2 regions of the Modestobacter lacusdianchii genome follow, and region 2 is predicted to be linked to the other one. Evidence: predicted binding sites of a transcription regulator. Region 2 holds the regulator's gene; the other holds the start of a gene.

Region 1 (6,797 bases), on a different contig from region 2:
GAAACACTCTGACTCTTGAACTGGAGCGGCGCGAGGGTCGGCTCACGGTGACAGTTCACGAAACGCTGGCCGATGCGGAAGCGCGGCTGACCGCATTGGAGGCCCTAAACGACGAGAACCTTGACGCAGTTCTCATCAACATTGCATGCATCGGCCAGCTTCGCGACGCTTACCCGAACTACTTCGCGGACACCAGTCGCTTCACCAATTTCGTTAGGGGTCATCTGGACGGCCGACTGGATCTAGGATCCTGAGAGTGAGAGGGGAGCTCGCTTTCCGAGCCCCCCAGGCTAAGCCACAATTTGTCGTGCGTCCCGAAGTTTCGCCCAAATCGTTCAGCCCTGGTTGATCAGGTCGCCCACCCGCTCGGTGGGCGGCTCGATTGGTACGCGGCAGGGCTGCGTCGACCTTCACGCTGTTGGTGCTGCCGCGCGCGGACGGCACCGGTGGTGCGCTGTCTCGCAGTTAGGGCGCCGGATCGTCAGTACGGCAGCGATGACGCCGAACGGGGCTCCGCCTCCAGCGAGTTCGTCAACGAATCGTCACACGTTGCGAATGATTTTGCGATGCAGGACAACTCGCGGGAGTTCGACGCGTTGTCGGGGTAGGTCGTCAGGCGTGCGCAAAATCCTGACTTAGGTTGACCATGGAATAAGGCGGGCGCTAACGAAATCGGCATCGCCTGCTGCCTGGTGGCGCTGGCCTCATCTAGAGGCGACCTGCTATGGCACGTCGACCCGACTGCGCATCGGGGGAGCCGACTCAATATCTCATGAAAGAGGGAATTAGGTCAGGAAAGGTCATTCTTCCGAAACCCCTCTCTGACGCCCAAGCTAGTCTTTTCGTCGGCGATCTGCTGGTAGGCTCTTCTCAGCCTCGCGAGAGCCTTGTCTTCAAGAGCCAAGCGGGCTGATATGTCCGCCATAAAACCTTCGAGCGTGTCGTCCTCGACGCCTGCTAGCCGAGCTTTGTAATGGAACTCGTGAGTAACGTCGGCCCATGCGTCTTGGAGTTTTGTCCTCACCTGCAACTCGCAAGTCATATCGTCTTGAACGATCGCAATCTTCCCCTCTTCTCGCAGCGCACTGTCGTATGAGACATTGCAATCTAGGTGGATCGACCTGTATCCAGACTGCTTAGGGTTCGTGGTGTAATCGCTCAATGCATCGTGAACCTGCAGATGAGAAGATGTTCGCATCAAGTCGATGAAGCCGTAGCAATCTTCCGGGAACCAGCAGACGACGCGTGCTCCTATTAGGTCGCCGACGACTTCTGTCGGGTAGTAGAACTGGGGCCAATTCTTGTCGGCAAGCTTTCGCTTGAAGCTGACGGCTGACTTCACTCGTGCGGACACTTCTATTGCCTCTGGTGGCAAGGCATTCTGCAGTGTATACGCGCGAGCAAGCTGCCTCAGTCGTAAGCTCAAAATTTCGCGAATCTGTTCCAAGTCGTCTGAGTATCTTGCATAGAACCGGTCGACTCTCGCTGCGAGCTCTTCCGCTGATAGAGCTGGTGTCGTCGACGTGGGCGTCGACGTCGACGTGGGCGTGGGCGGCGTCAGTCGCATGTCTGCAGGACTTGATGCGTCAGTCACGTTGCTTCTTCCATCAGCGGGCGGTGGACCCGTCGCGGACAAGACCTTGGAGATTCTGTCACCCAGAGTCGTTTCGGACAGCTCATCCGGCCAGTGTCGGCGGTGGGCGATTCGCACGCCTCGCCGAACTCTGCGAGCGTCCTTCGCTCGAATCTTGCGGTGATGGTCGAGCAGAAAGTGGGTCAGCCCCAGTAGGTGGCAGCGGGGTACTCGCGCCGCCCCGCCGCGAATGGCACGCGTTCAAAGTCGAGATTGCGAGCGCCGTCGGCTGTCGCAGCGCGACGGCTCCCCCGAGTGATCGGCCACCGTTGCCCTGTCGCTCCCGGTTGGCGGCGCCGTCGGGGCGAGGCCCTCGTATAGGCAGGTGTTGATGTTGACGCTGGTATCGGTGGTGCGCTGGTAGGGCTCCATGGGAACGGCGTCCTGTGCCTGCTCGGCGAAGCCGTCGTGGTGGTGTCTCCCGACAGGCGGTCGCACGCGGACGGCGGTGACAGGCGGGTGACGCCGGGGTGACGGCGCCCGGGGACAGTCACCCGCGGAGCGCCGGTCAGTCGTGCGCGAGTCCCCGGGGAGGGCACCGTGAAGCTCGCCGTGTTCATGGACGGGACCTGGAACGACCCGAGCGACGACACCAACGTCGACCGGCTCTGCGGCCGGGTTCCCGAGACCCCACGCGGGCCCGGCGGTGCGGGGCAGCAGAAGCACTACGTCAGCGGCGTCGGCAGCCGGCGGTGGGACCGGCTGTGCGGCGGGGTGCTCGGCCCTGCGGGCTGCCTGAGCCGTCGGTGACGCTCCAGCTGCCCTCGGACACCAGCGCCTGGTCGGCGCCGAGTCGACGACCGGGTCGGCGCGTGGCCTGTCAAGGCCTTTGGTGGATCTGTGGACAGGGCTTTGACCTGCGGATTCAGCTGGTGTGAGTCCGCACCTGCCACTAGAATTCGTACATATGTTCGAACTGGTGGGGAGGTGTTCGGTGAGCGAGTTGATGTCGGCGCTGGACGCTATCGCCACCGACGACCTGCACGGGTTGACCGATGGCGAGGTGCTGGACCGGACGGCGTTGCTGGTGGCGGCCCGGAACCGGTTGGACGCGGAGCTGACCCGCACGGCGCGGCACGCGGCGGTGACCCAGGCCGTGGAGCACGACGGCTTGAAGTCGATGCGGTCGTGGTTCATCGGACATGTCCGCCTGTCGGCGGGGGAGGCCGATCGGATCGTGCGGTCGGGGCGGGCGTTGGCGCACTTCCCGGCGCTGGCCGCCGGGTTCGCGGCGGGAGACGTGACTGCAGCACAGTTCGACGTGGTCGCCGGCAAGGTCGGTGACAAAGAGCGGGCGCAGGCCGAGGAGCAGGGCATCGACCTGGGTGCCTTCGACGCCGTGTGGGCGGGCGTCGCGCGAGAGGCGCCGCACGCGTCGCTGGCGCAGGCGGTGCAGCAGTTCGACGACGCACTGGACCCTGACGGACCGGAACCGGACCCGACCGAGGGTCGGCGGTTCAGCATGGTCAAGCACGCCGACGGCAGTGTGTCCGGCCGGTTCGAGCTCGATGCCGTGGGTGGGGAGAAGGTGCAGACCGCGATCGAGTCGCACGTGCAGGCCGACCGGCCCAAGGGCGACACCCGCACCCGGTCCCAGCAGAACGCCGATGCCTTTGTGCAGGTGTGCGACAACCAGCTGGCGTCAGGCGAGCTACCGACGTTGCGGACGGTGAAGCCGCACGTGGTGCTGCAGCTGGACCTGGAGGACGCGGTCGACCCGGCCACCGGTCCCGGCGCTGCGCAGACCGGGTTCGGCGCCAGCATCTCCGCCGCGCGGGCCCGATGGCTGGCCTGCGACGCCGACATCTCCCGGATCGTCATGGGCCCCGACGGGGAACCGTTGGACCTGGGCCGCAAGCACCGGGTGGTCACCCCCGGGCTGCGTCGGGCAGTGGTGGCGCGGGACAAGACCTGCGTGTTCGCCGGGTGCGGTGCGCCGCACTGGTGGGCCGACGTCCACCACATCGTCCACTGGCTGCACGGCGGTGAGACGAAGCTCGAGAACTCCGCGCTGCTGTGCGAACGTCACCACACCAAGGTGCACCACGGGTTCTCGGTCGAGCGAGATCCCGGTGGTCGATGGCGGACCTGGCGCCCCGACGGCACCGAGATCCTCTTCGGGCCCCTGCTGCACTGAGATCTGCTCGGGCACCACGGCACTGAAGGCTCCTCGTCACCGGCATCCGGCCACGGTTCTCTCGCGGCCGGATGCCGGCGTGCGCCGCGTGTGGCCCGACCGGCGTGCGCCGCGTGTGGACCGACCGGCGTGCGCCACGTGTGGACCGGCCGGCGTGTGCCAGGTGTCGCCTGACCGGCGCGCGCCGGATATCGCCTGACCGGCGGGACCACGCGTCGTCCGTGTCACCCGCCGGGGGTTGCGGCCGGCCCCGGACCACGGCAACGTCACCCCCGGCGCGTTACGTGATCTTGCTGCGGGGCGCGGGGGACCAGGCACCACGTTCTGTCGTCGACGCCCGGGAAGCGATCCATGACCGGCACCGTGCTCCGCCACTCCGTCCTCTCGCTCACCCTGCTCGCGGTGCTGCTCGCCGCCGGTGTGGGCGCGCTCCTGCTTCTCGGTGCCCCGCTGTGGGTGCCGGTCGTGCTGGCGGTCGTGGTGGTCAGCGCGCAGTACGCGGTCGCCCCGTACCTGATCCAGTGGCTCATCCCCGCCCGCCGGATCGCCTGGACCGGCGAGCGCTACGACACCGACCTCGAGGTCGGGGCCATCGTCGCCCGGCGGTGCGCGGAAACCGGCCTGAAGCCGGTGCGGCTGGGCATCGTCGAGGACGGGACACCGAACGCCTTCACCTTCGGCCACACCCGCGGCAACGCCCGCATCTACGTCACCAGCGGGCTGCTGGAACGCCTCGACGAGCGCGAGCTGGACGCCGTCGTCAGCCACGAGGTCGGGCACGTCAAGCAGAACGACGTCCTGGCCATGGCGATCGCCAGCACCGTGCCGATCCTGCTGTACTACGTCTTCCTCTCACTCCGCGGCAACGGCAACGCGAACACGGCCATCCCCGCGGTGGTCAGCTTCGTCGGCTACCTGCTCTCCCAGCTGGTCGTGCTCTCCCTCGGTCGCGCCCGCGAGCTCGGCGCCGACCACTACAGCTGCTCGGTCACCGGCGACGGTGACGCGCTGTGCTCGGCCCTGGTCACCATCGGCTACGGCATGGGCCAGGTGGACGCCCAGCTGGCCGCCGCCGTGCAGGAGGCCAAGGAGAGCAAGGACAAGGACCAGCAGAAGGTGCTGGCCAAGGTGGAGGGGCGGCACCAGCGGATGCGGGCGGCCGGCGTCCTGGGCATCGCCGACCAGGCGCAGGGCGCCACCGTCCTGGCCGCGCGGGAGCGCGGCCTCGACCCGCGCGAGGTGATCGGCGCGCTGCGCTGGGACACCTGCAACCCTTGGGCGCGCTGGACCCAGCTGTTCAGCACCCACCCGCTGATCGTGCGGCGCATCGGCGCGCTGGAGGACAGCGGCCTGCCCGGCGCCCCGACGCGGTGGAGCGCCCACGAGGTGGCGCGCTCCTGCGTGGGCCTCGAGGTCACCCGGGCCCGGCGCCGGTTCTGGCTGGAGCTCCCGGTCCGGTACCTGCCGTTCATCGCGGTGCTGGTCGGCGCCGTCGCCTGGGGCTCGGACGACTGGCTGCTGCTCGCCCAGGCGGCCACCGTCGGAGGCGTCGCGCTCGTCGTGCGCACCGCGTTCAGCCGGCCGCTCGCACCCAGCCGCCCCGTCTCCCGGGTGACCGAGCTGCTCACCCGGCTCGACGCCAGCCCGGTCACCGGCCTGCCGGTCGAGATCCGCGGCCGGATCATCGGCCGCGGCACCCCCGGCTACGCGCTGAGCCCGGACCTCGTCGTCCAGGACGAGTCCGGCTTCGTGCCCGTGCTCTACCTGCAGCCCTGGCCGTTCGCCCGCAGCCTCTTCGGGCTGCTCCAGGCCCCCGACCTCATCGACACCGACGTCGTCGTGCGCGGCTGGTACCGGCGCAGCCCCGCGCCGGTGCTGGAGCTGCGGGAGATGGTGCCGACCGAGGGCACGCGGGTGCGCGGCTTCCAGTGGATCGTCGCCTACGCCCTCGGGCTGGCGATCGCGGCCGTCGGTGGCGGCGCGTGGATGTTCCAGGCGCTCAGCGCCTGAGCCCGGGGCGGGCACGGGCCGCCCCGATCGGCGCCTCGGCGTCGGCGGGCGATGGGGCGGACGGCGCAGCTGCAGCTCGTCGACCGTAGGTCACGGCCGACCGGTGGCAGGGCCGAACTCGGCGAGGTCCCAGGAGGCGTCGGCCCAGGGGCGGCGGCTGTGCGCCAGGCGCAGCCGCCCGGGCCGGGCGTCGATGGTCTCGGCGAACACCGTGCCGAACACCCGGCCGTCGTGCTCCCGCCGCACCACCAGGGCCGCCGGGTCGTCGGCGGGCGGCTGCCCCTGGAGCAGGGCCCGCCAGCCCGCCGTGAACTCCGCGGCCGCGAAGGTCGCCAGCCAGCGGTCGGCCTTGCGGTCCTCGGGCCCGCCGGAGGTCAGCAGGTGCGTGCCCTCGGCGTGCTCGGTCGCGGTGAGCCGGTCGCCGTCGAACTCCCAGGTGGTCAGCCGGTCCGGGGCGGCCAGGACGAGCAGGAAGCCGGCCATCCCGGCGAGCCGGACGTGCGCGGTCCAGTCGGGCCCGTGGACGGCGCCCAGCAGCGGCAGCACCCCGCGGCTCGGTGCTCCCGGCGCGGCCGGGCGGTCGTGGTACCGGTTCAGCACCAGGGCGGTCACGCCGGTGGCGAGGGAGGTGGCGCACCAGGTGCCGCCGGCGACGCTGTCCCGCCCGCCGACGACGTCCGGGAACTCCGGCCACCACCGGCCGGGGTCGTCGAACTCCCGCGAGGTCAGCTCGTCGCGGACCGCGAGGAGCTCCACCGGTCGGCCGGCGGACCGGCGCACCACCACCGTGCACATGCGGGCATCCTGTCGCGCCGGTCGGGGCGGACCGGTCGGCGGGGCCCGAAAGGGCTCGACGGCGGGGGAGTGGCCGATGGGGACCTTCGTCCCGCAGGCGGGGACGCACGGCCTCGCGACTTCTGCACGGCTGCGCGGGAGGGTCGGGATGGGCCCGGAAGAGGTCCGGGCCCGGAGCCGAGGAGTGGTCATGACCGAGACGGATGTCCAGCGGGTCGGTGG
Region 2 (6,797 bases):
TGGGTGCTGGCGATCGTGGCGTTGATCGGCTACCCGATCGCGCAGGTCTTCGGGCAGAGCTTCGTGGCTGACGACGGCGGGTTCACGCTGGGCAACTACGGCCTGCTGGTGAGTGAGCCGCGTCTGGTCGAGGCTGTCCTCAACTCACTGTGGATCGCGGTCGGCACCGTGGTGGGCAGCCTGCTGCTGGGATTGCCGGTCGCCTGGTTCGCGGTGCGCACCGACCTGCCGTTCCGGCGGTTCTTCCGGGGCACCGCGGTGCTCACCTTCGCCGCGCCGAGCTTCATCGCCGCGCTGGGCTGGATCCTGCTGCTCGGGCCGCGCAACGGGCTGCTGAACACGACGTTGATGTCGCTGTTCGGCCTGGAGTCCGCGCCCTTCGACATCTTCAGCCCGTGGGGGATCATCTTCGTCCTCTCGCTGTTCCTCTACCCGCTCGTGTTCCTGCCGGTCTCGGCCGCGCTGGAGGGCATCGACCCGGCCCTGGAGCACGCGGCTGCGAGCTTGGGTGCCTCCCGGCTGCGGGTGCTGCGGACGGTCACCTTCCCCGTGATCGCCCCGGCCCTGATCGCGGGTTCGATCCTGGTCTTCGTCAGCGCTGCGGTCATCTTCGGCCCGGTCGCCATCCTCGGGGCGCCCACCGGCTTCCAGACCATCCCGACCGTGCTGCTGAGCCTCATGCAGTTCCCGCCCCGGATCGAGGCCGCGGCGGTCATCTCGGTGCCGATCCTGGTGATCATCGCCGCGCTGCTGCTGGTCCAGCGGCGCCTGGTCGGCGGCCGGAAGTTCACCGTGATCGGTGGCAAGCCGGGGCGTCAGGAAGTCACCCGCCTCGGGCCGGCGGCGCGGGCCGCCGGGCTGGCCTTCTGCTCGCTGGTCGTCGTCCTCAGCATCGTGCTGCCGTTCGGCATCCTGCTGGCGACGTCGTTCCGGGAGGCGCTGGGCCGGCCGTTCGGGGCGGACAACTTCACCCTGACCGGCAACTACGAGCAGGTGTTCAGCCAGCCACTGATCACCGCGGCGATGGGCAACAGCCTCCTCCTCGCCCTCGCGGCGACGGTGATCGCCCTCGCTCTCGCGCTGCTGGCCTCCTGGCTGGTGCACCGGACCCGGGCCCGCAGCAACGCAGTGATCGCGCCGGCGATGGCCGCGCCGCTCGCCTTCCCCGGCGCCGTCCTGGGGATCGGGCTGATCATCGCGTACGCCGCCCCGCCGTTCGGGCTGGGCGGGTCGATGTCGATCCTGCTCATCGCCTACGCGGGCAGCGCGCTGCCGCTCACCTTCGCCTACGTGCACGCGGGGATGGGGCAGATCGGCGCCGAGGTCGAGGAGGCCTCGAGGAGCCTGGGCGCCTCGTGGGCCCGTACCTGGCGGAGGATCACCGTCCCGCTGCTGCGCCCCTCGTTGCTGGCGGCCGGGCTGCTCAACTTCGTCCTGCTCTTCCGGGAGCTGGAGATGTCGGTGTTCCTCTACACCGGCGCCAACCCCACCATCGCCACCGTCCTCTACAACCTGTCCAACGAGTCGCTGTACCAGCGGGTGGGCGCCCTGTCGGTGGTCATCCTGCTGATCAACATCGTCGTGGCGGTCATCGCCATGCGCCTGCTCGACCGCCGACCGGGTGAGTCCGTCCGGCGCCGTCGCCCCGCTCCGTCCCGCACCCCCGCACTCTCGGAGGAGAACGCATGACCGTGACCACGACCGACGTGGGCCCCGGGGTTCAGCTGCGCTACGAGACCCCGCACATCGCCGTCCTGACGCTGGACAGTCCGCCGTCGAACACGTTCAGCTGGGAGAGCCGGCGGTCGTTCATGAGGGCGCTGGACGTCCTCGACGCCGACGAGCAGGTCCGCTGCCTGGTGATCACCGGCGAGGGGCGGGCGTTCACCGCGGGCGCCCACCTCGGTGAGGACCAGTCGATGACCGACGAGCAGCTCACCGACTATCTGGCCGAGTTCGGCCGGGTGCTCAACGGCGTGCAGCACTTCCGGACGCCGGTCGTCGCCGCCATCAACGGCCCGACGATCGGCGGGGGACTGGAGTTCGCCCTCTGCTGCGACATCAGGATCGCCTCCACGGACGCCTTCTTCGTCGCGGCCGGCGTCAACGTCGGGCTCATCGTGAGCTTCTGGCGGCTGCCGCGCGTCGTGGGGCTAGGGCCGGCGAAGGAGATCCTGCTGACCGGGGCCCGGTACACCGCCCAGCAGGCGCTGAACTGGGGGCTGGTGACCGAGGTGCACGAGCCGGCCGACCTGATGGACGCCGCGCTCGCCAAGGCCCAGCGGATCGCCACCCGGGCTCCGCTGTCGGTCGAGGTCACCAAGCAGGCGGTCACCGGCGCGTTCGAGATGGACTTCGCTCAGGGGCAGGCGCTGCAGACCCAGCGCTTCCTGGAGATGTTCCGGACCGAGGACCACCAGGAGGCGCTCCGGGCGTTCTTCGAGAAGCGGGACGGGGACTACCAGCGGCGCTGAACGGCATTCCCCGAGACGGCCGGCGACCCCGCGGGGTCGCCGGCTGTCGACAGGTGGGTCAAACCCGGCGGAGCACCGTGACCACGCGGCCCAGCACGGTGGCGTCGTCGCCGGGGATCGGCTCGTAGGCGTCGTTGTGCGGCAGCAGCCACACGTGCCCGTCGCGGCGCTTGTAGGTCTTCACCGTCGCCTCGCCGTCGATCATGGCCGCGACGATCTCGCCGTTCTCCGCGGTCGGCTGCTGGCGGACGACGACCCAGTCGCCGTCGCAGATCGCCGCGTCGACCATCGAGTCGCCGGCCACCTTCAGCATGAAGAGGGTGCCCTCGCCGACCAGCTCCCGCGGCAGCGGGAACACGTCCTCCACGGCCTGCTCCGCCAGGACCGGACCACCGGCGGCGATCCGGCCGACCAGCGGCACGTACGTGGGGCGGGGGGTGGCGGCCTCGTCGAGGCCGCTGCCGGCCCCGGCGCCGGCCAGCGCGGCCGGGTCGGCGGCGGGCGCCCCGGGGGTGTCGCCGGGCAGCCGGACGTCGAGCGCGCGGGGCCGGTTCGGGTCGCGCCGCAGCCAGCCCTTGCGCTGCAGCACCGACAGCTGGTGGGCCACCGACGAGGCCGAGGACAGGCCGACGGCCTCGCCGATCTCCCGGACCGAGGGCGGGTAGCCGCGCCGCTCGATGGAGTCGCGGATGACCTCGAGCACCCGGCGCTGCCGCTGGGTCAGGCCGTCGCCGGCCTCGCCGCGGTCGGGGAACTCGCGGACCGCCGCGCCACCACCCGCGACGGCGTCGTCGTCCGTGGCGCGCGTGCGCCGGGAGGAGCTCGCGCCGCCGTCTGCTGTCGGGCCGTCGGCCGCCATGTGTCCTCCTCGTCCGGCTGCCGGGGCAGCGTCTCCGGGTGCCTGTCGACCGGGGCGCCCGGCCGCCGGGCCGGTGGCCGGGCAGGGCGGCCCCGTGTCGATCGCAGGTGCACCGTAGCGGGTTGCACCGGTGTAGTTCAAACAGGTGTTCGAAGAAATCCGGTGTCGAGGGGTGGATCTGTCACTGCCGTGCGGTAGACATCGCACAGACGTTCGAGTCGAACAGGCGTTCGAGTGCACCACCTGGTCGCCCGGTCCCTCGGTCGTCGTCCCGTCCGGCACAGTCAGACAGCAGGAGCGTCCCGATGGTCAGCCCGCAGCGCAGCCTCACCGCCTCCACCCCGGCGTCGTCCCGCCCGGGTCCGGTCCGGCCGGCCTCGGCCCGCCCGGCGCCGGCCCGTGCCGTCGGGGTCCGGGGTGCCCAGTCCGTCGCGCCGGCCGTCGCCCGGCGCGACCCGGCCAGGCCGGGTGGTCGACCCGTCCGGGTCGACGGGGTCGCCGCGGCCCGTCCGGTGCGGGGCGGGTGCGGGCGCGACGGGTCCGCCACCGGCAGGGTCGCGGGGGAGTGGCCGCCGTACGACCTCGGTCCGGCGCCACTGCGGCTGACCGACCGTGGCCGGCGGGTGGCCGCCGGGCTGTCGGTCGCCATCGGTCTGTCGATCGCTGCGGCCACCGTGGTCGTCGTCGAGCTCGGTGACCGGGACGGCGGCCTCCGGCTGGCCGGTTCCTCGACCGTCGTCGTCCAGTCGGGGGACACGTTGTGGTCCATCGCCCGGGAGGTCGCGCCGGAGGAGGACCCGCGGGCGGTGGTCGACGCGATCGTGGAGCTCAACGGGCTCGACAGCGTCGACCTGCTGCCCGGTGCGGAGCTGGAGCTGCCCTGACCTGCCCGGCAGTGGCCTCAGGGCTGGGTGGCAGTGGCGCTCCACGCCTGGTGCGGACGGGGCGGACGCGACGGAGGAAGACGACACGCCGCCCCGGGGTTGCGTACCTGTAGGGGTCGGGAGCTAACCTGACCCCAACATCTTGTGTGACAGAGATGTAGTTCTCATCCACAGGCGCTTCCCCAGGTCAGTCCCAGGACATCCACCGGATGTCCCCCGGTCGGTCCACAGGGAGCGTCGGACGGTCGCTCTCGCGGCCCGCCGATCGAGGAGGTGCCCGGTGCGCTGTCCCTTCTGCCACAGCCCTGACAGTCGGGTCGTCGACTCGCGGGAGACCGACGAGGGGGCGACCACCCGTCGTCGTCGGTCCTGCCCGGTCTGCGGCCGCCGGTTCACCACCGTGGAGGAGCCGGTGCTCGCCGTCGTCAAGCGCAGCGGCGTCAGCGAGCCCTTCGACCGCAACAAGGTCATCGCCGGGGTGCGCCGGGCCTGTCAGGGCCGGCCCGTCGACGAGGCTCAGCTGGCCGTCCTCGCCGCCAAGGTCGAGGACGCCGTGCGGGCCACGGGGTCCGCCGAGGTGCCGAGCAACGAGGTCGGCCTGGCCATCCTGGGCCCGCTCCGCTACCTCGACGAGGTGGCCTACCTCCGGTTCGCCAGCGTGTACCGGTCCTTCAGCTCCGCGGCCGACTTCGAGAAGGAGATCGCCGAGCTCCGGCGGCTCCGCTACGGGGCCACCGGCCGCCCCGAGTCCGACTCCACTGACCCGGAGTCCACCGACCCCGCTGACGGGGCCCCGCCCGGCGACGCCGCCGGGCCCGCCCCGTCCCGCTGACACCGGCGCCCGTGCCGTCAGCAGCACCGACCACCGCCTCCCGACGCCCATCGACGTCGCAGCCACCACTCGCACACCCGAACGCCTTCCAGGGGAGCACGCCTTGACCGAGACAGCCGACCGCGTCGCCACCAGCCGCAACCGCCGCACCGCCGCCAAGGCCCCCACCCGGGGCAAGGGGCTGAAGGTGAAGCGCGTGTTCACCACCGCTGGTGTGCACCCCTACGACGAGGTCGTCTGGGAGCGCCGCGACGTCGTCATGACCAACTGGCGGGACGGCTCGATCAACTTCGAGCAGCGCGGGGTCGAGTTCCCGGCCGAGTGGAGCATCAACGCCACCAACATCGTCACCACGAAGTACTTCCGGGGTGCGGTCGGCAGCCCGCAGCGCGAGACCAGCCTCCGTCAGCTCATCGACCGCGTCGTGCTGACCTACGGCGCGGCCGGCCGCGAGCACGACTACTTCGCCAGCGAGGCCGACGCCGAGGTCTTCGAGCACGAGCTGACCTGGATGCTGCTGCACCAGGTGTTCAGCTTCAACTCGCCCGTCTGGTTCAACGTGGGCACCGCCTCCCCGCAGCAGGTGAGCGCCTGCTTCATCCTCGCGGTCGACGACACGATGGACTCGATCCTGAACTGGTACCGGGAAGAGGGCCTGATCTTCAAGGGCGGCTCCGGCGCCGGCCTCAACCTCTCCCGCATCCGCTCCTCCAAGGAGCTGCTCTCCTCCGGCGGCACCGCCTCCGGCCCCGTCTCCTTCATGCGCGGCGCCGACGCCTCCGCCGGCACGATCAAGTCCGGTGGCGCCACCCGCCGCGCGGCGAAGATGGTCGTCCTCGACATCGACCACCCCGACATCGAGGAGTTCATCGAGACCAAGGCGCGCGAGGAGGACAAGATCCGCGCGCTGCGGGACGCCGGGTACGACATGGACCTGGGCGGCAAGGACATCACCAGCGTCCAGTACCAGAACGCCAACAACTCGGTCCGGGTCAACGACGAGTTCATGCGTGCGGTCGAGAACGGCACCGAGTTCGGCCTGCGCGCCCGCTCCGACGGCTCGGTGATCGAGACCGTCGACGCCCGTGAGCTGTTCGGCAAGGTCACCAAGGCCGCCTGGGAGTGCGCCGACCCGGGCATCCAGTACGACGACACGATCAACGACTGGCACACCAACCCCGAGACCGGGCGGATCAACGCGTCCAACCCCTGCTCGGAGTACATGAGCCTGGACAACAGCTCGTGCAACCTGGCGTCGCTGAACCTGATGAAGTTCCTCAAGGACGACGGCACGTTCGACGCCAAGAACTTCGTCAAGGCCGTCGAGCTGATCATCACCGCGATGGACATCTCCATCTGCTTCGCCGACTTCCCGACCGACCCGATCGGTGAGACGACCCGGGCCTACCGGCAGCTGGGCATCGGCTACGCCAACCTCGGCGCGATGCTGATGGCCACCGGCCACGCCTACGACTCCCGGGGCGGCCAGACGCTGGCGGCGGCGATCACCTCGCTGATGACCGGCACCGCCTACCGCCGCTCCGCCGAGCTGGCCGGCGTCGTCGGCGCCTACGAGGGCTTCGCCCGCAACGCCGACGCCCACGCCCGGGTGATGCGCAAGCACGCCGCGGCCAACGACGCCATCCGCCCGGTCGGCGCCGACGACGCCGACGTGCTCAAGGTCGCCACCCAGCAGTGGCAGGACTGCCTGGCCATCGGCGCCGAGAACGGCTGGCGCAACGCGCAGG

What was found. The regulator LexA, encoded in region 2, represses DNA repair genes until DNA is damaged. The targets are predictions, from matches to a motif close to TCGAACANNTGTTCGA.
Region 1: a site for LexA is predicted at 2,533-2,548, ahead of ACJTNH_RS13520 (DUF222 domain-containing protein). Genes of this name have one in related genera too.

The regions. Positions count from the first base shown of each region.
Region 1 covers NZ_JBJJTJ010000017.1:45,853-52,649, forward strand. Annotated here, with positions in the region: gene ACJTNH_RS13505 (RelA/SpoT domain-containing protein) at 1-254, shown strand, start outside; gene ACJTNH_RS13510 (GTP pyrophosphokinase) at 791-1,342, opposite strand; gene ACJTNH_RS13515 (hypothetical protein) at 2,174-2,383, shown strand; gene ACJTNH_RS13520 (DUF222 domain-containing protein) at 2,568-3,770, shown strand; gene ACJTNH_RS13525 (M48 family metalloprotease) at 4,122-5,780, shown strand; gene ACJTNH_RS13530 (NRDE family protein) at 5,871-6,575, opposite strand; gene ACJTNH_RS13535 (universal stress protein) at 6,766-6,797, shown strand, end outside.
Region 2 covers NZ_JBJJTJ010000003.1:148,886-155,682, reverse strand. Annotated here, with positions in the region: gene ACJTNH_RS03340 (ABC transporter permease) at 1-1,689, shown strand, start outside; gene ACJTNH_RS03335 (enoyl-CoA hydratase/isomerase family protein) at 1,686-2,474, shown strand; gene lexA (transcriptional repressor LexA) at 2,533-3,333, opposite strand; gene ACJTNH_RS03325 (LysM peptidoglycan-binding domain-containing protein) at 3,639-4,217, shown strand; gene nrdR (transcriptional regulator NrdR) at 4,498-5,049, shown strand; gene ACJTNH_RS03315 (vitamin B12-dependent ribonucleotide reductase) at 5,153-6,797, shown strand, end outside.